Regions from separate parts of the Bradyrhizobium sp. CIR18 genome, predicted to be linked through region 3. Evidence: riboswitches for the same ligand, from Rfam matches in the RefSeq annotation. Region 3 holds a riboswitch; each other region holds the start of a gene.
What was found. Region 3 has a riboswitch for cobalamin ahead of GGD65_RS17915 (DUF1636 domain-containing protein). Riboswitches for the same ligand answer to the same signal wherever they lie in the genome.

Region 1: another riboswitch for cobalamin. It lies ahead of metE (5-methyltetrahydropteroyltriglutamate--homocysteine S-methyltransferase); the one in region 3 lies ahead of GGD65_RS17915 (DUF1636 domain-containing protein).
Region 2: another riboswitch for cobalamin. It lies ahead of GGD65_RS02960 (TonB-dependent receptor domain-containing protein); the one in region 3 lies ahead of GGD65_RS17915 (DUF1636 domain-containing protein).

Annotation. Positions count from the first base shown of each region.
Region 1 covers NZ_JACIHF010000025.1:21,585-29,532, forward strand. The annotation lists gene GGD65_RS38100 (nodulate formation efficiency C protein) at 797-1,594, opposite strand; cobalamin riboswitch at 2,535-2,738, shown strand; gene metE (5-methyltetrahydropteroyltriglutamate--homocysteine S-methyltransferase) at 2,842-5,187, shown strand; gene GGD65_RS38110 (hemerythrin domain-containing protein) at 6,337-6,936, opposite strand.
Region 2 covers NZ_JACIHF010000001.1:599,182-607,129, forward strand. The annotation lists gene GGD65_RS02955 (hypothetical protein) at 1,109-1,690, opposite strand; gene GGD65_RS02960 (TonB-dependent receptor domain-containing protein) at 1,743-3,980, opposite strand; cobalamin riboswitch at 4,094-4,309, opposite strand; gene GGD65_RS02965 (hypothetical protein) at 4,353-4,616, opposite strand; gene GGD65_RS02970 (hypothetical protein) at 4,716-4,925, opposite strand; gene GGD65_RS02975 (hypothetical protein) at 5,064-5,240, opposite strand; gene GGD65_RS02980 (adenylate/guanylate cyclase domain-containing protein) at 5,365-7,101, opposite strand; gene GGD65_RS02985 (transglycosylase SLT domain-containing protein) at 7,423-7,948, shown strand, end outside.
Region 3 covers NZ_JACIHF010000004.1:453,564-461,511, reverse strand. The annotation lists gene GGD65_RS17925 (cobyric acid synthase) at 1-1,399, opposite strand, end outside; gene cobO (cob(I)yrinic acid a,c-diamide adenosyltransferase) at 1,405-2,040, opposite strand; cobalamin riboswitch at 2,082-2,303, shown strand; gene GGD65_RS17915 (DUF1636 domain-containing protein) at 2,398-2,772, shown strand; gene cobW (cobalamin biosynthesis protein CobW) at 2,769-3,803, shown strand; gene cobN (cobaltochelatase subunit CobN) at 3,803-7,051, shown strand; gene cobG (precorrin-3B synthase) at 7,048-7,948, shown strand, end outside.

The sequences.
Region 1 (7,948 bases), on a different contig from region 3:
CTCAAGCTACAAATCATTCGCAACGATCTCACTACACAATGGGAATGAAATGGTTGCAGCCCCCCGGGATTTTCCGGTCTCTTCCAAGGCGCTTGAAGTGGATGGTCGACTCAGAGCCGAATTCGCAACCAGAGACGGCGCCAGGGCACAGGCGGAGCAGAACTAAAGAGGCGTTTTCCCACGCTTCAAATCCGGATCTTTGACGCGCAGACGAATGCGCGCGAGGAAATCTAGCGCCGACTCAGTTCGGTCCTCGAAGCCGCGCGCACGGCTCCGCGGCTCTCGCCGGGGGCACTCGGAAAAGGGGTCGGTGCTCAGAGGGCACTGCCGGCCCACTAACACTGCCCGATTACCGTCTTAACGCGTTTCGTCGCAGCACTCGATCCCGCGTGCCGCCTCGGCGTCGGCATGCATACGCTCTTGCGGGTGCCAGTCAGTCGCGCGATGGGCGGCGCGCACGCCGGATCGGGCTTGGGCCCGAGGCATCTTCAGGCCCGGTCCCTTGAAGAGTGGCATGGAGGAGCTGGTTCCCTCGCGGATTGGTGTCCTCCCACCGCGTCGGGCGCGCTGGGGGCCAAATCTCGCCAGCTGGAACGCGCCGCTGAGCTCGACTACTCGCAGAAGGAATCGGAAGTAATCGTGCTGCCCGACTTTTTCCTGACGGGCTGAAAGCTGCAGGAAAGGCTCGCGACTGCTGAAGGCGTAAACACCGACATTCTAGAGCTAATATGTCTGCAGTTGCTCAGACGTTCGGCCGTAAAGGAGCTACGGCGCGATCTTGCTCTGCGCGACCATTTTACCGAGGGCCTTCGCTCCCCTCTAACTCTTCCTGTTCCTTTGGCTCCATGCGAGCGAACCAGGAGCCAGGAGGAAAGGCCGCGATACGCTTGGCAAAGGAGGATTGCGGCTCCCAATCTTGCCCTTCGCTCTTCTCGAAAGTGATGACCCCGTTGTGTGTAAAAAAACGGGGGCCTGGGATATTACAGTTCACTAAAAGCAAAACGCGCCACAGATCACCTTTCTCGGTCGGCTTGTCATTCTGCTTCGGCAAGTAGTCCACCCCAACAGGTTCGACGATAGTGCAGCGGCCCTGCCGCAGAAGATCGCCGAGCCGGCCTTGCATGGTCGTCACAAAGTTGAAGTTGCTCGGATCATGCAGAAAGCCAAGATTTGCGTCCCTTTCGCCGTCCTTGACTTCACTGGCGATCAACGAGAGCGCCAGGGCGCGCCAGCCCAATTCCATCGGTTTGGCATAGGTCGACGCAAGTTGAATCGTGCCGTCGAGCGCGACCTTCCAAGTGATAACGTACTGTTCGTCTGATGTATCGACGCGGTGCCTGGTCCACGAAACGAAAACATAGTCATTGTCGTCAAGTTCAGCGACGCCCCACATTCGAGGGACGAACTGCGCCACCTTCGAGACATTGGAGATAATTTGTTCTATTGTCTCGCCGTCTTGCGCTCGCCACGTTGACTTGAATCTTTCGATAAGGGGGCTCTCGTTGGCGCGAACACTGTTGCTCGTCGCAGCCAGCCCGGCCAGGCAGATCAGGGATTGACCGAGACAAAACCATAACGCGCGTCTTCCAGACATTTTCCTCATAACTGTCGGCCTATCTGCTTTCATCCATACGTCATAAAGCGGGGCAACCTTTAACCTGTTATACGCGAGCGCAAGAAGTTAGCGGCGACGCGGCGGGGAGTCCGATGGTGTCCCGTGCGAGCAGGCGCTCCCCTCTATGTCACGCGCCGCTAACTTCGCTGCCGGCGACAGCCTCAATTTGCTGTGCTGGACTTGCCCAGCAGGAGGAGACTGGGCATGCCGAAGTCTTGCATTCTTCGTGCCAGGTAATCGGCGGCAATTCACACCGCTTTTGTGTCCTCTTTGTCGACTTTCCGACTGGCCCAGGTCTCGATGTTCCTTTCAGCGCTATCCAGCGCGGCTTATGCATCCTCGTCTCGCGACGGTTTGGTTCGGTATCGTTGCCAGAATGTGCGTTTCGATCTCTGCCATGCGTTTGGGCATTTGCGGCCAATGGGCCATGGTGCGTTTGGCGCTCCCTTCGCGCCACGCGGCGCTTCGAGAACAGCCTCAGTCCGGAGCGCTTTGCACTCGACGGCCAACGACGCGAAGCCGATCTTCACCGCCGAGCATTTGGAGTCTTGCTGAACCGCAAATCAACGTGCTGGCAGGGTATGTAGCTGGCTTCCCAGCTTGGGCCTATTCAACACGGATCCTGTTGGCCGAGAAGGTGGCTGGATGGTGGACGTGCTCAAAGAACCGCTGGGAAGCCGGGACGCGCATCAAATGCGTTCTGCTCGAGGCAGCAGTCCCGACCGCGCAAGTCGCATTTGTCCCTTCCACCGATCGGGCATGCGGCAAAGGGAGCAGCTGCGATGGTCATTCCAATATCGCTGACTGGAGAGCGCTTCTACGTCGACTCAACGATAAGATGCACGGTCATTCGCGTAGCGGATATCGCAGCACCAGCTTGAGACATAATCTGAGAGGTTGACGGAAGACTTCTCTTGCCGATAATCCAAGTCGTCGAGGTTCTCCGGTTCCCATTTGATCCGGAGCTAAGAGGGAAGCCGGTGACAATGCCGGCGCTGCCCCCGCAACTGTGAGCGGCAAGCCGCTGTCCAACGACGTCACTGAAGCCTGCGCGGCTTCGGGAAGGCCGGACAGAAGCGATGACCCGCGAGCCAGGAGACCTGCCCCGACAATATATTTGTCCACGGGGCGGGGTGTCCCGGTGGTGCGCCAAGCAGCCGTCGCACCGCGCGACTTCCCCTGCCTGCGTCCGCCATGGCCTTTGCCCCCAACATGGGGTTCACGCTATGACTCTTCTCTCCCTTCCGGTTGCCACCCTCGGAACGCCACGCATCGGTCCAAGGCGCGAGCTCAAACTCGCTCTCGAAAGCTACTGGGCCGGAAAAAGCAGCGAACAGCAGTTGCTCGAGGACGCAGCTGGCCTGCGTGCCGCGAACTGGGCTCGTCAGAAATCTATCGGCGTCACGGTTATTCCATCGAACGATTTCTCGCTGTATGATCAGGTGCTCGACACAAGTGTCATGGTTGGCGCCATCCCGGAGATCTACGCCTCGAAAGCCGAATCCGTTTCGCTCAAGACGTACTTCGCCATGGCCCGCGGGTCACAATGCGACGATCAGGATGCGAGTTGCGGTCACGGACCGCGCGGATTTGGCGCACCCGCGCAGGAGATGACCAAGTGGTTCGACACCAACTACCACTACATGGTCCCCGAGTTTCACAGGGGACAGACTTTCAGGCTATGCTCTCGCAAGCCGATCGAGGAGTATGAGGAAGCCAAGGCCCTTGGCTTTCAGACCCGCCCTGTCCTGATCGGGCCGGTCACATTCCTAAAGCTCGGCAAGAGTCCCGATCCTGCGTTCCAGCCACTCTCACTACTGGATGAATTGATACCGGCCTATATCGAGGTTCTGCAGGAATTGGCCAAACGTGGGGCAAATTGGGTTCAGTTCGACGAGCCCTGCCTGGTTCTTGATCTGGATGAGAGGGCGCGACAATCTTTGCGACATGCCTATGACCGGCTCGCCAAGGAGGGGCCGGCCATCAAGATCTTAGTCGCCAGCTATTTCGGCGATCTCGGGGACAATCTGGACACCGCCTTGAGCCTGCCAGTCGCCGGACTGCACCTCGATCTGGTTCGAGCGCCACAGTTGTTGGACCAGATCATCGCTGGCGGCCGAAGTGATCTAGTCATGTCACTCGGTGTCGTCGACGGCCGGAATGTATGGCGGTCGAATTTGTCGTCGCTGCGCCAGCGGCTCGAACCCGCGATTGCGAAGCTCGGCAAGGATCGTGTACAGATTGCCCCATCCTGCTCGCTGCTTCATGTGCCGATTGATGTTGAACTCGAAACCGGGCTCGCTTCCGACGTCAAGAGCTGGCTTGCTTTCGCGGTCCAGAAGATGCGAGAGCTCGCGAACCTGGCGCGGGCACTCGCAGGCGACCAGAATGTTGCGCTAGCTCTTGCCGAGTCGGAATGTGCCGCGACTGTCCGCCGGACTTCGCCAAAAATCCATGATGCCAATGTCGCTGTCCGGATGAAAGCGATCGATCAGACCATGCGTCGGCGCGCGAGCCCATCTGCCCGTCGTGCCGAGATCCAAAGCAATCGTTTCGGACTACCGGCTTTTCCAACCACGACGATCGGATCGTTTCCGCAGACCAAAGAGGTCCGGAATGCCCGTGCGGCGCATGCCCGAGGCGCTATGAGCGACGAGCAATACGACAGGTTCCTCAAGGAGGAGACGGCGCGCGTCGTACGCTGGCAGGAGGACATCGGTCTCGATGTCCTCGTGCACGGCGAGTTCGAGCGCAATGACATGGTGCAGTACTTCGGTGAGCAACTCGCCGGCTTCGCATTTACCAGGAATGGATGGGTGCAGTCCTACGGATCGCGCTACGTCCGGCCACCGATCCTGTTTGGCGATGTAGTGCGGTCGAAGCCTATCACCGTAGGCTGGTGGCGCTACGCGCAATCACTAACGAGGAAGCCGATGAAGGCGATGTTGACCGGACCGGTGACGATCTTGAACTGGTCCTTTGTTCGCGATGATATTCCCAGAAGCGAGGTCTGCCGCCAGATTGCGCTCGCGATCCGAGACGAAGTCCGCGATCTCGAGAATGCTGGTGCGACCATGATTCAGATCGACGAAGCTGCACTTCGCGAAGGATTGCCGTTGCGTCGGTCGGAGTGGACCGCCTATCTCGATTGGGCCGTGGATTGCTTCCGCATCTGCTCATCCGGCGTCGCTGATCAAACCCAAATTCATACACATATGTGCTACTCGGAGTTCAACGACATCATCGGCGCGATCGCTGCAATGGACGCAGATGTCATCTCGATCGAGACATCGCGGTCGAAAATGGAACTACTCGACGCGTTCAGGAACTACGAATATCCAAATCAGATCGGGCCGGGCGTGTACGACATCCACTCTCCACGCGTTCCCGAGGCGGGCGAAATGAAGGAGCTGATGGCGTTGGCTCGGACCCGGCTGCAGGATTCGCAGCTCTGGGTCAATCCGGACTGCGGCCTGAAGACGCGCAAATGGGAGGAGGTTCGGCCGGCGCTAGCGAACATGGTCGCTGCCGCCCGCCAACTGCGCGCTGCATTCGATTCGCGAGGCCGTTGATCCGGGCTTGGATCTCTTCTCGACAAAGTTGATCCTCTTGCGGTCATTTGCGCTCTCCATAATCGATGGAGCCTTGGGAACACAAAAAAAAGGCCCGGCCCCCGCTTAGCGGGCCGGGCGAAAGTCTGGGAGGAGCGACGCTGATGCGTCGCGCGGGCTTCGGCGGAAGAGAGGACAACCGCCGGTTCGATTACGGCAAGGACATTCGCCGAAAATCTGAGCCCAGTTGAAGCACAAGCTCAGCATAGCTCAATTATGCAGTGGTATGCGACCGTATAGCCTGAAGTGTATAAATATACACCAAGGTTTGTCGCTCAAGAGCACGTCGGCAACGATTACGACAGCGACGAGGGGAGGTGGTGATGCGGGGCGGTCACCGCAGGCACGAGCCGCAAACTCGGTGCGCTTTCCTGCCTGGAAACCTTATGCTCGATCAGCGACGATACGAAAAACCTGGCAAGCGTGGACAATGCATGAGCGGTTGCTGTTGATTTGAACCCTGCTTAAGGCAGTTGGTCGACCGGTTCCACCCGATAGTCGGGTTTCGGCTTGGGCCTCTGTTTGAGAGTCTATGAGCGGACCACGCGGAGGATGTCATGAGCTTGAAGATGGCACGGTGCCGATAGGTTGCTCCTCAGCCGTGAGCGTGGTCCTGCCCTCAACATAGGCCAGTTGAATGATGGCGATCTCGGATCCGACACGACTCGGCTCGGCGCAGAGTTAGACCGGACGTCCAGCGCCTTGCCGTTCGTGCTAAACGTACACGGGCGAGCAGTGCCTCGCGGATCATTCAGAGCGTGCCGGGCAGGGAAGGAGTGGGAGTGCTTCGCCGCACCCGCGCGGCCGCAAGGTCCGTCCTACGGGTCGGCGGATATGCGAGACATCCGCTTCGCGCGATGTCACTGCGCAACTGCCCAACCTGCGACGGTCATACTGTGGAACGTCCCGGAACCAGAGCTCAGAAAGGCTCGGCCATGGCGTTTGCACGGGTGGTCGAGGAAGCGATCTTAGTGTGCAGAAGCCATTTTGGCGGTACGGCAGCCTACGTGCCCGCGAACACACCCCCATTTTCATTTCGGCAGGATGAGCATAAGGTCTAATCCCTGCTGTAAAACGGCAGCGACCAATACGGCCCGTCTCGGCGCCGTGTCAGGGATTGCCGGCCTTGGTGGACGATAACGCGACCGAGCTGCGTTCGGCCTCAGCTTCTTGCTCCAATTTCAGAATATGCGCTCTTAGCGCATCGGAAGTGGCTGCCGCTGTCTCGCCGAACAGCGGATCTCCATGATCGGTGACGGCGGAAGCGATTTCGGTCCATTCCTGTGCCGAAAGAGCCTTCAGTGCGGCCGGAAAGAAATCTCGTTCTTCCCACATCATGTGGCGCCGCTCGCATACTATAAAGTCGCGTATGATATTGCCGACGTCTTGCCGAGCGAGCTCACGATCCGTGAGGATGGCGTCAATAGCTCGCGCGAAGCGGTGCAAGCGGTCGACGACTTCCTGGTGTTCAAGCGCCAGATCGCCGACGATTGCAGCTGCATCCGGATCGCAAGCCTTGAGCTTGGAAAAAATCAAGTCTTCCTGTGGATGATGATACACCTCGGGGTAAACCTCGAAATAGCTGATAATCGCGCGAATGACCTCATAATCGGGACGGATCCCTTTCTCAAAAATCTCCAATTCGCGTTGGAGAGCGGCCAGAAGCAGATCAATGTTGCGATGCTCTCGAAGCAAAAGATCGATGATCATTGCGGTGCTCCTGGAGGCACAATTTAGGCCGGAAGCGTTTCTGCCACTTGCAAGATCGCCCAAGCCGAGTTCGGTGTCGTTTGCGCTGCAATTTTCCGCGCTGTTCGACGCAAAAGAGTAGCGCGCTTGAATTTGAGCTGGCGTAAATCAACTTAGCCGAAGTGTTGAGGTTGCCCACGCAAGACGCTTGTTGGATAGCAGGTGGTCTCGGTAAAACTGGCGGCCTGGGCGTGCATGGAGGATCCTATCTTGCGAACGTCGATGGGACGCAGATTGGCTGATCCTGACGAACTGGAAAATTTGGATGTTTTCCCTAGGTAGAAGTCCCTAAGTATTTACACGTAAGTGCCATGAGCAGGGCGTCTTGAATGGGGGCGGCGCGGTCCCTTGTTTGCTCAAACATGTTCAAATCGGATTACAAAGCTGCATGCTGGCTTCGGCGGCCGCGTCCATGGAAACAGTCGGAAGCGCACGGCCGCACCCGTGAAGAGCTCCAGGCAGCCCAAAAGTTGTCGTCCACCGCCACTTTCAGCTCGCCGCAGGAGGTCTTGTTCGGGCCGTCAGCATCGGTCGGCCGCGGAGGTGACGAGGTGGATATTGACGGCATCCCGATCGATGTACGCTGGCCGACGTGGTCGACGCGCTCATGATGATGCGATCCGCTGTCGTACCCCCTTAATGGTGTGTGACGATGGTTAGGGCGGCGCGCCTCGGCCGGAACCGCACTCAGCGCGCGCTGGTATGCCGGCGTTCCGTGCCCGCAGTGCCGCTTCGGCTCGCTCCAAAGTACGCGACCGTTCGATTTCGAAGACCGAAGTGACTGTCGCCCAGCCGGGCGCAATGAGCGAATGATGGTCCTCTCGTAGCCGATTGCCACAGCGTCAAGATGCGCACTTGTGCTCAATGCGATGGAAGTCGAACCGTTCACGGCAGCCCGCACCGGGAGCTCCGTTGGCGGATGGACCAGTAATTTGCCGAACTATGCCGTTCTCCGGGGTGACAGACCTGCTAT
Region 2 (7,948 bases), on a different contig from region 3:
CTGCGTCCGGGGCACCAGCGGAGTTATGACGCACGCTTTCTCCACGCCGTCATTGCGAGCGAAGCGACTTGTCCGCCGAAGCCTCGGCGAAGGCGGAAGCAATCCAGAGTCTTTCCGCGGAGGGATTCTGGATTGCTTCGTCGCAAGCGCTCCTCGCAATGACGGAGCAGGAGGCACCATCGGGATGCTCCAATGCATATCCTAGCTGCAGTGCCGTAGGGTGGACAAAGGCGCATCGCGCCGTGCCCACGATCTCCCTCCATAAACAACAAGGCGTGGGCACGCTGCGCTTTGCCCACCCTACGAGATCGAGATTGTGGCACGCAGCTCAGCTCACAGACATGCCTTCGCGGCCTCGCGGCTTCATTCGCCCGAGCTTTGCTTGGTCTCGCTACCCTCTCATCCAAGAGGGCGCAGGGAAGGCCGGGTGCCGGCTCGCACCCGCGGTCCGCTGCGCGAAAAGCACGCGCAGAAAGAACCGCACAGCAGCATACAGGTGTGGCCGATCACTCGGCCTTCCCTGCGCAGTGGCTGGACGGCTTATGCCGTGATCTCCCGGGAGCCGACCATTCCTTCTGGCCTCCCTCGCCCCGCGAATTGGATGATGCAGTCTGCCCGGTTGGGCTCGCTCGCATCTCCGCGGAAGCTTGACCGTGGCAACGACGGCCAGGACCACACGGTTTTGCCGTACGCACGGCCCGCCATTTCGCCGCAGTTTTTCCAGCCCTGTCGACGAAGCCGGAAACTAACAGACGAGACGAAGCCTAGCAGCGCCGCTCATCCGCACGAAGCCTCGGGCTCACAGGGACTACCCGCCCTGCCCGCGCCTCTCGTGCCGACGCTGCCGCGTCCACCGCAAGCCCGGCTCGCGACAGTGACGACCACATAGTCGCCCCTCTTGGGTGAGCCGGGATGGACGACACATACGCCGAAACCGAATTTCGGTAAAGTGGAATATTTTTAGCGACGTGGATTGACAGAGGGCGACACAGGCACGATCGCGTAGCCCGGATGGAGCGCCAGCGTAATCCGGGACGGTGCGAGATGCCGGGGCGAGCGGCCCCGGATTGCGCTTTGCTCCATCCGGGCTACGGCCACGATCGGCCGCTCAGGCCGACATCGCTCGCTTGCGTCCGGCCGGATCGACCAGGCGCACGATCTCACAGATGGCGACGAGGCCGGCGAGCCAGACGGCGCTGGTCAGTCCAATGCGCGTCACGATCGCGGCGGTGAAGGCGCCCTCGCCGCCGAGGAACGGCGTCGCGGCGAGCAGCGCGAGCTCGTAAATCCCATAGGCGGCGACGAGCGTGATCGCCAGCGTCAGCGGCGTGCGGCCCTGCGGCAGCAGGCCGAGCACCGTCGACGAGGCCGCGGTCGCCAGAAGCGCAGCCGCGCCGATCAGGAAGCCCCAGGCAATCGCGTTGGCGTCAACGGGATAATGCAGCACGCCGAAACCGATGGTCTGGTTGACGAGCCAGGCGCCGGTGACGACGAGCAGCGCCGGACGCTGCGGCAACATCGCCGCGGCAACGACGGCGAAGGCCGCGAACGGCGTGGCGCAGGCGAACGCAAAACTTGCGAGCGCGCATGACGCCGTCAGCAGCGCAAAGCAGAATATCGGCGCAAGGCGCGGCGCGACCGGGTGAAGCCGGAAGCGATCGCCACCAGACGGCAGGATGCTGAGAGCGATGGTTGAATCTCCTTCTTTCGAATTCTAGTCCATTTAGGGCGCGTGACGAAAATCAGAACGTTGCACCGGCCTTGAGCAGATAGGAGCGGCCGGGCAGCGGATAGGCGCTGAAGCGGCCGTCCGTGAAGGTGCTCGCGATGGCGTAGTCGTAGTAGAGCGCATTCAGCACATTGTTGACGCTGAGGGACCAGAAGTAGCGCTCAACCTGGCCGCTGAGCTTGAGATCGATCGTGCCGTTGGCGGGAATCGGCTTCTGGGTGCCCGCCTGGTCGTTGTCCATGCGTCGCTCGCTCCAGAAGCGCGCGGTGGCATCGAGCACCACGTAATTCTGCCAGATGTTCCAGGTGATGCCCGCACTCGCCGTGTAGCGCGACACCAGCGGCACGTCGTTGCCGGCCCAGATGCCTTCGCGGAAGACCGCGCGGGTGTAGGCCACGCCGGAGCGCAGCAGCAGGGCATCGTTGACGCGATAGGACAGGCTGGTCTCCGAGCCGTAGCGGCGGGTCGGATCGAGATTGGTGTTGTAGAACAGGACCGGATTGAAATGGACCTCGTTGGTGAGATCCATCAGATAGAGACTACTCTGCAGCTGCAATCCGCCTCCCTTGATGCGAACACCGCCCTCGATATCCCCAGAGGTCTGGGTCTTGAGCTGGAACGTTTGCGGGATCGCAGCGAAGGTCAAGGGATCGAAGGAAGGCCCCGAGGACAGGCGCTCGTCGACATCAGGCGTGCGGAACGCGCGCGCAATGCGGCCGAACAGTGAGACCTGGTCGTTGAGGCGATGCTCGGCCCCGAGATGCAGCGCATATTGGGTCTCGTTGCTCGTCAGCGGCAGCGCGCCGATGTCGGCGTTGAAAGGAGCTACCGGGTCGAAATTGTCGCGTGCCGCAAGTCTGACGTTCTGCACACGCGCGCCGTAGGAGATGTCGGTCGCGGGCGCGATTCCCAATGTGTGCTGGACATAACCCGCAACCGTCTGCTGCCTGAGGTCGTAATTGTGCCAGGGGGAGAGCCCCTGCCCCGCGCCGCGGTTCTGCTCAAAGCTCGCATCGTAATAGTCGATGCCGCTCAGGAGCTGCGACGGCATGCCGAGCAGCAGGCTCTTCACGCTGAGCCGCGGCGTGATCGACCAATTCGTCAGATGGGAACCGACATAGGTTGACGTGAAGAAAGCCGGAACCGGCGTCGGGGTGGAAAAGAACGCACTCTGCTGCTTCTTGTCGCGCACGCCGCCGTCGACAATGAGATCGACGCCGTTGACCAGGGTCTTGGTGAAGCCCGCGGTCGCACCAAAACCCTGCTGGTTGGCGTAGTTGAACGGCGTGCTGGTCCCTCGCCGGTTGGCCCTGAGCTCGTCGAGGCCGATGGAGGGATCGACGGTGCGGCCGCCCGGCAGTCGCAGCTCCTGATTGTCGCCGGTGACGGTGAGAAAAGCACTCAGGCCCGGCGTCGTGTAGTTGAGATTGCCGACGCCGTTCTGCTGCGAATAGCGATTGTTGTCGCGGTAGCCATCGGTCCTGACCGTATTGCCGTAGAACGAGGTCGACCACGGACCGGAATTGAGCGAGGTCGAGACATTGCCGAGCCTGGTGTTGAACGAGCCGAAGCCGGCCTCGATGCGCGCGGTCACGGGCGGTCCGCCGACGCCATTTTTGGTAACGATGTTGATCACACCGCCGACCGCGTTGTCGCCGTAGAGCACCGCGCCGGAATTTCCCCGCGTGACCTCGATGCGTTCGATCGAATTGAGCGGGATGGTGGAGAGGTCCACCTGCGCCATGTCGACGTCGTTCAACCGTCGTCCGTTGACCAGCACCAGCGTGTTGGCGGTGGCAAAGGCGCCGAAGCCACGCAGGTCCACGCTGGTCTTGGCGCCGATCTGGCCGCCATAGAGCGTCGTGAGTTGGGCCCCCGGCGTCTGCATCGCGATGATCTCGGCAAGCGTCTGCGATGGCGAATGCGCGATATCCGCGGCCGTGATGACGGTCGTGGCGGCCCCGACGATGCCGCCGTTGCCGGCGGCAGCCTTACCGCCGGAGCCGGATGAGCCGGCGCCATTGCCTGCCGGCGCGACATTCGTCCTCGCCCGCTGCCGAGTCGCCTCGCCGTCACCGATCGCCCTCGCCCGCGTGCGGTTGTGATCGTCGTGATGCATCACTTCGATCGGCGGCAATTGCTCGGCAAGCTCGTGCTGGGCGAAGGCGGAGGACAGATCGAGCGAATGGAAGGAAACGGATGCGAGCAGGCCGGCGGCAAGGCGCCTGGCGGCAGAGACGAGACGGGACACAATTGTAACCTCGGTATGACGTCAGTGGCACGTCACAGCGAACGAGGTTTCACGGCAGAGCGATGGATTGCTCCGGTGAAGCTAATGTCTGTACTCCCCGACCGACATCTTCGCGTGTGACCACGGCTGACGGCAGGTCTCCTGGCTCGCGGGTCGTGACCTTGCGTCGCCTTCCCAGGACCGAGTTTCCCAGTGGCATGAGACGAAAGATTCACCGCTTACAGTTGCGGGGGCAGCCGTGGCGTTGAGACAGATCCCTGCGTTGGGACAATCCCGCACCACATTCCCTTTTGATCTCCCTGAGGAGAACCGTCGCCGATCATTTACGAGCCGTTGGCCCCGGGAGTCAATCGACCGGTCGATGCCGGGCGCTCAGGTCCGCCCTCGCACACGTTGCGCCTGGGCCCAGGCGACAGCGACGTCGCGCGGCGGAACGTCGACGCGCTTGATCGGGGTCAATTCGCCGGAGGCCGAGACGATCGCGGTCTCCTCGCGACGACAGCGCGTGCAGACAAAGCGGACCTCGTGCGGGGACGCCGACCAGCTCGACCGCTTCACATTGGCCGCCATCGGCCAGGCATCACAATGCGAGCACGACACCAGAAATCGACCGGGATCGAGCATACCCATTTCCATCGGACTCCGCGTCCTGCCCACCTGCTTCAATGATTAACCCAAGTGAATCGTTCCGGTGCCCTAGCACCGCCGCTGGGTGCGCCGGAGAAAGCGGTAGCCTCAGCGCGCGCCCTTGAGGGTGCAGGAGGTGGTGCAGGTGACCGTGGTGCCACGATCGCACGATTTGCACGCACTGACGCACTGGTTCATGTCGCGGGGATTGTAGCTGTAGTTCCGCATCGGGCAGGTCGGCGTCGAGCCGGTGATATCCTGCTCCTGGTCGCAGGCCGCCGTCATGAGCGCGACTATGATCACGGCAACGAGGCGCATGTGATTGCCCTGTCAAGCATGGCAAATGACACTCGCGAGGTGCGCTGCATTGCAGCGAACCCCGGCCTTTCCACCACGAGCGATCGCTCGCGACGTCAAGGATGCGCGCCAAACCTTAAGAACGGATTGCAGCCGGCGTCAGGCCGCAGCCTTGGTCGCGATCGCCTGCCGCATGTCCACCGCCAGCTGACGGTACTGTTCCGAGAGTTTCAGATAGAACTCGCGCTTGGTGCTGTCGGTGGCGAGCTTGGCGATCAGCTCGCATTCGGCGGTGAGCGTCTCGAACCGTTCCAGCCTGTCCTGAAGTTCCGTCATCGGCGTGTCCCCGTCAAACGCCTCAAGGACATCCAACCTAAGCCCGGGAAATAGGTCACGGCGAACATCGTTATCGAGTAGAAACGTTTTTTCCGGACAGGGCGGGCCGACCCAACAAAAACGGCTATTTCTGCTCCAGGCGCCAGGCGCCGTCCCACCCCTCTTCCGGCGGCTTGGCCTCGAATTGCGCGATGCGGCCGAGCATCGTGCGCGAGGGGCCGTCGCCGGGGACGGCTTCGAGCGCGGCGTTGAAGGCCGCGCGCGCCTCGTCGAAGCGGCGGGCCCGATAGGCGGCGAGCGCTTCGGCATAATGCGTGCGCAGGCTGTCCTGCGCGGCGGTGAGCGCGCCCGCCCGCGCCATCACCTCGAAGATCGGCTGCGGCGCGCTCTGCCCCGCGACCGCGAGACGATCGATCTCGCGCAGCTCGAGCCGCGAGCCGATCGCATCAGCAGTTGCCTGCGAGATCAGGATGCGGGTGCCGTAGACCTTGTTGACGGCCTCCAGCCGCGACGCCAGGTTCACGGCATCGCCCATCACGGTGAAGCTCATCATCAGCTCGGAGCCGATGCTGCCGGTCAGGACCTCGCCGGTGGCGATGCCGATCCGCAGGTCACACGGCGCCGGCATGGCGCGGATGCCGAGCAGGTCGGGCAGCTGCTTCTGCAGCGCGGGCACCTGGTCGACCATCTCGGTTGCGGCGATGCCGGCCAGGAGCGCCTGCTCGTCCTCCTCGATGAAGGGCGGGCCCCAATAGGACATGATGGCGTCGCCGATATATTTGTCGATGATGCCGCGATTGCTCCTGATCGGTCCGGACATCACCGTGAAATAGTGGTTCATCACCCTGACGAGGCCACGCGGGGTCATACCCTCGCTCATCGACGTGAAGCCGCTCATGTCGCAGAACATGATGGTCATGACCCGGCGCTCGCCGTCGATCGCGACCTCGGGCCGATCGATCAGCCCCTGCACCACCTTGGGATCGATGTAGCGGCCAAAGGTCTCGCGGATGCGCTCGTTGTGCCTGAGCTGCTCGGTCATGCGGTTGAAGGCCGCGGCGAGCTCGCCGATCTCGTCCTGCGTGGAGACGGTGATGGTCTTGTCGAAGCGGCCGGCCTCGACCTCGCGGGTGCCGGCGAGCAGCAGCCGCACCGGGCGCGTGATGCCGCTGGAGACCAGGAGCGCAAAGGCAAAGCCGACGATCGCCGCGAGCAGGGTCACGACACCCGAAACGACGATCGCCTGATGCTGGCGGCTGATCACCTGCGACGTCGAGAAGAACACCTGCGTCAGCATGTCGGCGCGGATCGCATCGACCTTGCGGTTGAACTGATCGCGTAGCACGTCGATGTGTTCCAGCGTGCCGCGGGCCTCGGCCATCTGCCTGGCGTCGACCTGCTTGAGCAGCTTCGCATGGTCCTCGTTCAGATCGCGCCGCAGCTCGGTGACGGCGGTCTCGATGCGAATATCGATCCGTCCCAGCGCGGCATTGTCGGAATACGTCCTGGGGTCGTCGATGATCGCGTTGACAAGCGAACGCGCGGCCTCGGCCTCCTCCTCGATCTTGCGATCGGATGTCTCGAACTCGCGAAGGCGCGCCGCATAGGCCTCTTCGTCCGACGGTGACTCCATTTTGGTCATGACCATCCGCCGTAGCGCCAGCCCCCGCTCCAGCGAGCGGATGTTGGCGCGAGCCAGATGGCTGTAGGCCGGGATGTAGCGGTTGGTCAGCTCGTCGAGCAGGACGCCGACCTGGCTCGACATCACCATCGACAGGATCGAGGTGACCAGCATCAGGACGATCAATCCGAGGGCGATACCGACGATCTTGCGCCTGATCGACTGGTTGAAAATCGGCATAGCTGCAGGGACAAAGGCCAAAGGGACGGAGCAAGGGAACTCCATACACCGGATCTGGCTGCGGGAACACGCGCAATCTGGTTCCTCCTGGCGCCCTGAACAGGCCCGACCGTCGCAGGTCCGGATCGTTAACAAAGGTTAAAGAAGCTGACCTTTGCTCCCCAGCCGAAGTTCCCTGGTCACATCCGTATTTCGCCGCATTGTTGCGACAGCGTGAGGAATGCGAAACGATGCCGTGGCATCGTTCTCGATGTCGTTGATTCTCAAGCCGCATGTCGTCGCGGACCTTGGTTTGTAGTGGTTTCGCAGGGGGACCATGGGATGAACCAGTGCCTACGCTCGCTCGCGTGTCTCGTTGCCGTGGCCGCAATGGCCCTCCTTCCGACCGAGCTGGCGGCCAAGAGCAGCCACAAATCGTCCGCGCCGAAGAAGTCGCATGAGGCGAAAGCCGGCAAGCAGCGTCATGCCGCGGTGAAATCGCGCCATGGCAAGCATGCCGAGGCCAAGCGCAAGTCGAAGAAGACCGGCGGCGAGCCGTCCGAGAAGCCGGCCGCCCCGCCGCTCACCGGGGACCTCGCCGCGCTGAAGGATGCGATCGACCTCGCGCGCAAGGGCAAGACGGATGATGCGAGCGCGGCGCGCGACCGCATCGCTGATCCCGCCGGACAGAAGCTCGCCGACTGGTTCATGCTGCGCCATTCCGAGAGCACCGCCAATTTCAAGCGTTATGCCGCCTTCCTCGCCGCCAATCCGGGTTGGCCGAGCAGCGCCCTGCTTCGCCGCCGCGCCGAGGCGCGGCTGTGGCAGGAGAAGGCCGACGCGGCCACCGTGCACAAATTCACCATGG
Region 3 (7,948 bases):
GATCGGCCAGCGTATCGAGCGCGCTTTCGACCCTGGCTTGATAGGGCTCGCCACCTGCGGGAATGTCGAGCCTGGCCAGATACGCCTTGCGGAAATCATCCGACGTGAACAGGCCGTGCAGATAGCTGCCCTGCACGCGGCCATCGCGCGAGATCGCGCCTTCGGGCTCGCCGTTCAGCTTCGCAAACGGGCGCGCGCGATCCGGCCCGTCAGTGCGGCCGATGTGGATTTCGTACGCCTCGATTGGCTGGTCCGTGTCGGTATGCACGGCCGCGACACGCGTCAGCGTCTTCTGCGGACTCATCACCGTGTCCACGTCCAGAAGTCCGAGGCCCGGCGTGTCGCCTGCGGTGCCTTCGATGCCGTCAGGATCGGCGACGCTGCGTCCGAGCATCTGATAGCCGCCGCAGAGACCGAGCACATGGCCGCCCCTGCGGTGATGCGCGAGCAAATCGATGTCCCAGCCCTGCGCGCGCAGGAAGGCGAGATCGCCGCGGGTCGACTTTGAGCCGGGAATGATGACGAGGCGGACATCGCCCGGGATCGGCTCGCCCGGGCGCACCATCACGATGTCGACGCCCGGCTCGAGCTTGAGCGGATCGAGATCGTCGAAATTGGCGATCCGCGACAGCGCCAGGCAGGCGATCTTGCACTGGCCCGGCTTGCGCGCGTCGCTGAGGCCGAGCGCATCCTCGGCCGGCAGCTCGCCGGCGCGGGCGAACCAGGGCAGCACGCCGAAGCCGAGCCAGGCCGTTCTTTGTTCGATCAGCCTGTAGCCATCGTCGAACAGCGAGGGATCGCCGCGGAACTTGTTGATGACAAAACCCTGGATCATCGCGGCATCGTCGGGGTCGATCACGGTCTTGATGCCGACCAGCTGGGCGATGACGCCGCCGCGGTCGATGTCGCCGACCAGCACGACCGGCACGTCCGCCTTGCGCGCAAAGCCCATATTGGCGATGTCGGCCTTGCGCAGGTTCACTTCGGCCGGGCTACCGGCGCCTTCCACCAGCACCAGATCGGCCCGCGCCTTCAGCCGCTCAAAGCTCTCCAGCACCGCGCCCATCAGTGAGGGCTTCATCGCGGCATAGTCGCGGGCACGCGCGGTCGCGATGCGCTTTCCGTGGACGATCACCTGCGCGCCGATGTCGGTCTCGGGCTTGAGCAGCACGGGGTTCATGTCGGTGTGCGGTTCGACGCGAGCGGCCAGCGCCTGCAGCGCCTGGGCGCGGCCGATCTCGCCGCCATCAACGGTGACGGCGGCATTGTTCGACATGTTCTGCGGCTTGAACGGGAGCACGCGCAGGCCGCGCCGGGTGAAGGCACGCGCGAGACCGGCGACGATGAGCGATTTGCCCACGTCCGAGCCGGCCCCCTGGATCATCAGCGCGCGTGCCATCGAACTCAGAACTCGACGCCGGCCTGTGCCTTGATGCCGGAGCGGAAGGGATGTTTCACCAGCGTCATCTCGGTGACGAGATCGGCGATCTCGATCAACTCGTCCTTGGCGTTGCGGCCGGTGAGGACGACATGCGTCATCGGCGGCTTCGAGGTGGTCAGAAACTCGACGATCTCGGCGATGTCGAGATAGTCGTAGCGCAGCGCGATGTTGATCTCGTCGAGCACGACCATGCGCAGGCTCTCATCGAGGATCAGCTCCTTGGCCTTCTCCCAGCCGGCGCGCGCGGCGGCGATGTCGCGGGCGCGGTCCTGCGTCTCCCACGTAAAACCTTCGCCCATGGCGTGGAACTGGCAGAGGTCGCCGAAATGGCCAGTGAGCAGGCGCCGCTCGCCGGTATCCCAGGCGCCCTTGATGAATTGCACGACTGCGCAGGGAAAGCCATGCGCGACGCAGCGGACGATCATGCCGAAGGCCGACGAGGACTTGCCCTTGCCGGCCCCGGTGTGGACGATGATGAGGCCCTTTTCGCCGCTCTTGGTCGCCATGATCTTGTCGCGGGCGGCCTTCTTCTTCGCCATTTTCGTGGCGTGGCGGGCGTCGGTTTCTTCGGCCGTTTTTGTATCCGGTTCAGGCGTCATCGGGTCCCGGTCCTTCGGCTTGACAAGTGGCGGCCACCGGCAAATGGTGGCCCGGCGTTGGTTCCTGTCCTATGACAGGCGAAGAGGGAATGCGATAGGGTCCGAATCGGCAAGATTTGGGTCCAAAATGCAGCCGCCCCCGCGACCGTGACCGGAGAGATGTCCGAAGCCACTGATTCCCTCAGGGAATCGGGAAGGCGGGGATCGAAGGGGAAAACCCTGCTCCGCAAGCCGGGAGACCTGCCAGCGCGGACGAGTTTTGGACCGGCGGACGGGGTGTTCCGCGACGGGGAAAACGGGCCTCCAAAAGAGCGGTCCGTGTGCCTCATCGCCTCCCGCTGTTATCTGGAAGAGGCGATGACCGTCACACTTCACGTCTGCATCACCTGCCGTGCCGGCGAGACGCCTGGCGAGGGCGAGGCGACGCCCGGCAAGCGCCTGCATGGGGCGATCCTCGACGCGGGCGTGCCCGAGGGTGTCAATGTGGTTCCCGTCGAATGCCTGTCGGCATGCAACCAGGGCTGCTCGGTGGCGCTGAGCGCGCCCGGCCGCTGGTCCTACGTCTATGGCCGCCTGTCCGATGCGAATGCGCAGGACGTGGTCGCGGGCGCCGCGGCCTATGCGGCCGCGCCTGACGGCCTTGTGCCCTGGCGCAGCCGGCCGGAAATATTCCGCAAGCAGTCGCTTGCCCGCATTCCCCCCATTGCCGTCGTGCCGGAGGCCGCCGAATGAACTCGCTCGCAAAAGTCCCGGTTACGGTGGTCACGGGTTTTCTCGGCTCGGGCAAGACGACGCTGATCCAGCATCTGCTCAGCAATGCCGGCGGCAAGAAGCTCGCGGTGCTCGTCAACGAGTTCGGTAGTGAGGGCGTCGACGGCGAGATCTTGAAATCCTGCGCCGACGCCAATTGCCCGGAGGAGAACATCGTCGAGCTCGCCAATGGCTGCATCTGCTGCACCGTTGCTGACGATTTCATTCCGACCATGGAAAAACTACTGGCGCGGCCCGTGCGGCCCGATCACATCCTGATCGAGACCTCGGGCCTGGCGCTGCCCAAGCCGCTGCTGAAGGCATTCGACTGGCCGGAGATCCGTTCGCGCATCACCGTCGACGGCGTGGTCGCGCTCGCGGATGCCGAGGCTGTCGCCGCTGGCCGCTTTGCGCCGGATCCTGACGCCGTCGAAGCGCAGCGCGCGGCGGACGAGAGCCTGGATCACGAGACGCCGCTGTCGGAAGTGTTCGAGGATCAGATCGCCTGCGCCGACATCGTGCTGCTGACCAAGGCCGACCTCGCGGGGGCGGCGGGACTTGAAGCGGCCAAGGCTGCCATCACCGCCGAGATGCCGCGCCGCGTGCCGATGCTCCCCGTGACCGACGGTGCGATCGATGCGCGCGTCATCCTCGGTCTTGGCGCTGCCGCCGAGAACGATCTCGCCGCGCGTCCCTCGCATCATGACGGCGAGGAAGAGCACGAGCACGATGATTTCGCCTCGGTCGTGGTCGACCTCCCTGAAGTCGCCGACGTCGATGCGCTGGTCGCATCCGTCCAGAAGCTGGCGCGCGAGCAGAACGTGCTGCGCGCTAAGGGCTACATCGCGGTCGCGGGCAAGCCGATGCGGCTGCTGCTGCAGGCGGTCGGCGAGCGCGTGCGCCACCAGTTCGACAAGCCCTGGGGCGCAGGTCACAGGCGGTCGAAGCTCGTCGTGATCGGCGAGCACGGCGATATCGACGAGGCCGCCATCAAGGCAGGACTTGGTATCTGATGCACGTCGTCTTCCGCGAGAGCCGTGGTCTGGAGGAGACCGCGACGCCTAGAGACATCGGCCAGGACCCGGCCGATCTCGTGGTGCTCTCGTATTCGGATTCCGATCTTGCGGCGTTCGCAGCCGGCTGGCGGCGTGGTCGGAGTAGCCTGCCGTCGCTGCGGCTCGCCAATCTCGCGGAGCTGCGCCATCCGCTGTCAGTGGACACCTATATCGAGCGCACGCTGTCTCAGGCGCGTGGCATTCTGGTTCGTCTGATTGGTGGTGAGTCCTACTGGCCGTATGGTCTGGCTGTGCTCCGGCAGCTCGCCAAGGACCGTGGCATTGTGCTGGCCGTGCTGCCGGCCGACGGCCGCGACGATCCGCGGCTGGATGGATACTCGACCGTGCCTGTCTCGACGCTGCGCCGGCTCAAGGTGCTCTGCGACACCGGCGGACCGGTCGCCGCGCAAGCCGCGATCGCACAGCTCGCACTGGCTTCGGGACTCTATGCCGGGCCTGTTATCGGCGACACCGCCGTGCCCGAGATGGGGTTCTACGATCCCGCCCGCGGCGTCATTGCGGCACCGGCGCACGGCGAGGGCAAGCCGCGTGTGCTGGTAACGTTCTATCGCTCATATCTCACCGCCGCGGATACGGGCCCGGTCGATGCCCTGATCGCAGAGCTGCGCGGGCGCGGCTTTGAAGCCTGCGGCGTGTTCGTGACCTCGCTGAAGGCCGCGGGCGTCGCGGATTGGTTGCGGGCGCATCTTGCACAAAATCCTTCGGCGGCGATCGTCAACGCGACGGCGTTCTCCGCGGCTGGCGACGACGGCACGACGCCGTTCGATGCCGCAGCGTGCCCGGTGTTCCAGGTCGCGCTCTCCACTGCGCGGCGCGAGGATTGGGCGGACTCGCTGCGCGGCCTGTCGCCCGGCGATCTCGCGATGCATGTGGTGCTGCCCGAGGTCGATGGCCGTCTGTTCGCGGGCGTGGTGAGCTTCAAGTCGGCAGGGATGCGCGATCCCGATCTGCAATTCGCGCACCTGGCGCATCGCGCCGATGAGGAGCGCGTGACGGCCGTCGCAGCGCGCGTCGCGGCGTGGCGGCGACTGGCGGAGACGCCGGCCGGTGAGAAGCACCTGGCGCTCGTGCTCTCGAACTATCCGGGCCGGCCGCACCAGATCGCGCATGCGGTCGGGCTCGATGCGCTGGCCTCGGTCGAGGCGTTGGTGTCCGATCTCGCTGAGGCCGGCTTCGATGTTGTGCCGGTCCATGCGCTCGGCGAGGCGCTGCTGAGGCAGCAGCTCACCTGGGGCATCGCCGATTATCGCGCGGCGCTTTCGCGCCTGCCGCAAGTTTTGCAGGATGATCTTGCGCAAGCCTGGGGCGCGCCGGAGAGTGATCCGAGCTGCCGCGACGGCGCGTTTCATTTCGCCGCGATCCAATGCGGCAAGTCGGTCATCGCGGTCCAGCCGGAACGCGGCGATGCGACCACGCGCGATACCGATTATCACGATCTCGCCCGCACGCCGCGCCACGCCTATGTCGCGTTCTATCTCTGGCTTCGGCAGCAGGGCTGTGACGCCGTCGTGCACATGGGCGCACATGGCACGCTGGAATGGCTACCCGGGAAATCCGTGGCGCTGTCGTCCGCGTGCTGGCCGGAAGCCCTGATCGGCGATCTTCCCGTGATCTATCCCTTCATCGTCAACGATCCCGGCGAGGCCGCGCAGGCGAAACGGCGCTTGGGGGCCGTCACCATCGGCCATCTGCCGCCGCCGCTCACCGCATCCGCCGTGCCGGAAGGCTTGCGCCGGCTCGAACAGCTCCTCGACGAATATTCGACCGCCGATGGTCTCGATCCCGCGCGCCGCCAGCGATTGATCGCTGCGATCCGCGACGAGGCGCGCGCGGCGGGCCTCGAGGACGATCTCGGTTTGGATGCCTCGGCCGCGCCCGCCGAAGCCATTCCGCGGATCGATCGCTTCGTCTGCGATCTCAAGGAAAGCCAGTTCGGCGACGGCCTGCATGTGTTCGGCCGCGGCGCCTGCGGCGATGCGGAGCGCGACGCGTTGCGTTCGGCACTTGCCGGCAAGCGCGTTGCGCCGGGACCGTCGGGCTCGCCCTATCGCGGCCGTCAGGACGTGTTGCCGACTGGACGCAATCTCTTTGCCGTCGATCCGCGCGCGGTGCCGACGCCGTCGGCGCATGCGCAGGGCATCAAGCTTGCCGAAGAGCTGCTGCGCCGCCATCTGCAGGATCATGGCGACTGGCCGAAGGGCTTCGTGGTCGATCTCTGGGGCTCGGCAACGATGCGCACCGCGGGCGAGGAATTTGCGATGGCGCTGCATCTGGCTGGCCTTGCGCCGCGCTGGGATCACGCCTCCGGCCGCGTCATCGGATACGACATCGTCGCGCCGGCCGAACTCGGCCGTCCCCGCATCGACGTCACGCTGCGGGTGTCGGGCCTGTTCCGCGACGTCTTCTCAGGCCTTGCGCAATTGTTCGAGGCCGCCTCCGAAGCGCTTGCGACGCGCGAGGACGAGGGCGACGAGAATCCGTACCGCCACCGCGCCTCCCGCGTGTTCGCGCCGCGTCCCGGACAATACGGCGTCGGTCTATCGGCGATCCCCGATGCCTTCACGCCCGAGACACGCGAAGCCGCGGGCGAAGCCTGGTTGTCGGCATCGTCCTGGGCGTTCTCGGCCGACGGCGAGATGCAGCTGAATCGCGCCGGCATCGAGCAGCGCCTTGCTTCGGCTGATGGCTTCGTCCATGTCCAGGACTTGCCGGAAACTGATCTGCTGCTCGCGGCCGATTATGCCGCGCATGAAGCCGGCGTTGCGGCGGCTGCAGCGCATCTCGGCGCGGCAGGACCCTCGCTCTATCACCTCGACACGACTCGTCCCGAGCAGCCCCACGCGCGCACGCTGACCGAGGAGATCTCGCGCGTCGTCCGAGCGCGCGCCGCCAACCCGGCGTGGATCGCCGGCATGATGCGTCATGGTTTTCGCGGCGCCGCCGAGATCGCCGCGACGCTAGAGCACATGGCCGCTTTCGCTCATCTCGCCGGCGCCGTGCCGCCGCATCTGTTCGATCTCTACTACGATGCGACGCTCGGCAATGACGACGTCCGCGCCTTCATGGCGCGTGAAAATCCATCCGCACTCGCCGCGATGGAAACCTGTTTCGCGCGCCTGCACGATGCGGCGCTTTGGCAAACGCGCCGCAATTCGATCGCGGCGGCGCTGCGGGAGGCCTCATGAGCGCGGCCACGGTCAAGGGCTGGTGTCCCGGCGCGCTGCGCCCGATGCTCTCGGGCGACGGGCTCGTGGTGCGCGTGCGTCCGTTCGGTGGGCGGCTCGAAGCACCACAAATCACAGGACTTGCCGAGCTCGCCGGGCAACACGGCAATGGTCTGATCGACGTGACGAGCCGTGCCAATCTGCAGATCAGGGGAGTTAGCGAAGAAGGCCATCGGCCGTTGATCGACGGCCTTGCGCGACTGGCGCTGCTCGATCCCGATCCGGCGACGGAAGCCCGTCGCAACATCCTCGTCACGCCGTTCTGGCGCGCTGGCGACGCGACTCAATCGCTAGCAGCCGAGCTCGAAGAAGCGCTCGAGGATAACGCGCTCGCGCTTCCATCCAAGTTCGGTTTCGCGATCGATGACGGGACCTCGCGCGTGCTCGCCGGCGATTCCGCTGACATACGCATCGAGCGCGATCGCACAGGCGGTCTCCTGGTGCGGGCCAACGGCGCAAAGCTCGGCCGCTCCGTCGCACGCGGAGAGGCCGTGAGCACGGCGCTCGCGCTCGCAAGCTGGTTCCTGGTCTCCGGCGGCGCGACGGGCGGGCGAGGGCGCATGGCGGCCTACATCGCCTCCGGCGCGGCATTGCCTCAATCGCTGCGCGGCGAGACCGAGCCCGCGCCCGTGATGGCCGCCTCGCGTCCCGGGCACTATCCGCAAGGCGCGATGGTGGGCGTCGCGTTCGGGCAGATGCTGCACACGACGCTGCATCAGTTCGCCGGGTGCGGTCATGCGCTGCGCATGACGCCCTGGCGGATGGTGCTGAGCGAGGGCAAGCGCGAGATGCCGAGCGCGCCGGGCCTGATCACCGAGCCGTTTGATCCCGCGCTGCGCGTCATTGCCTGCAGTGGCG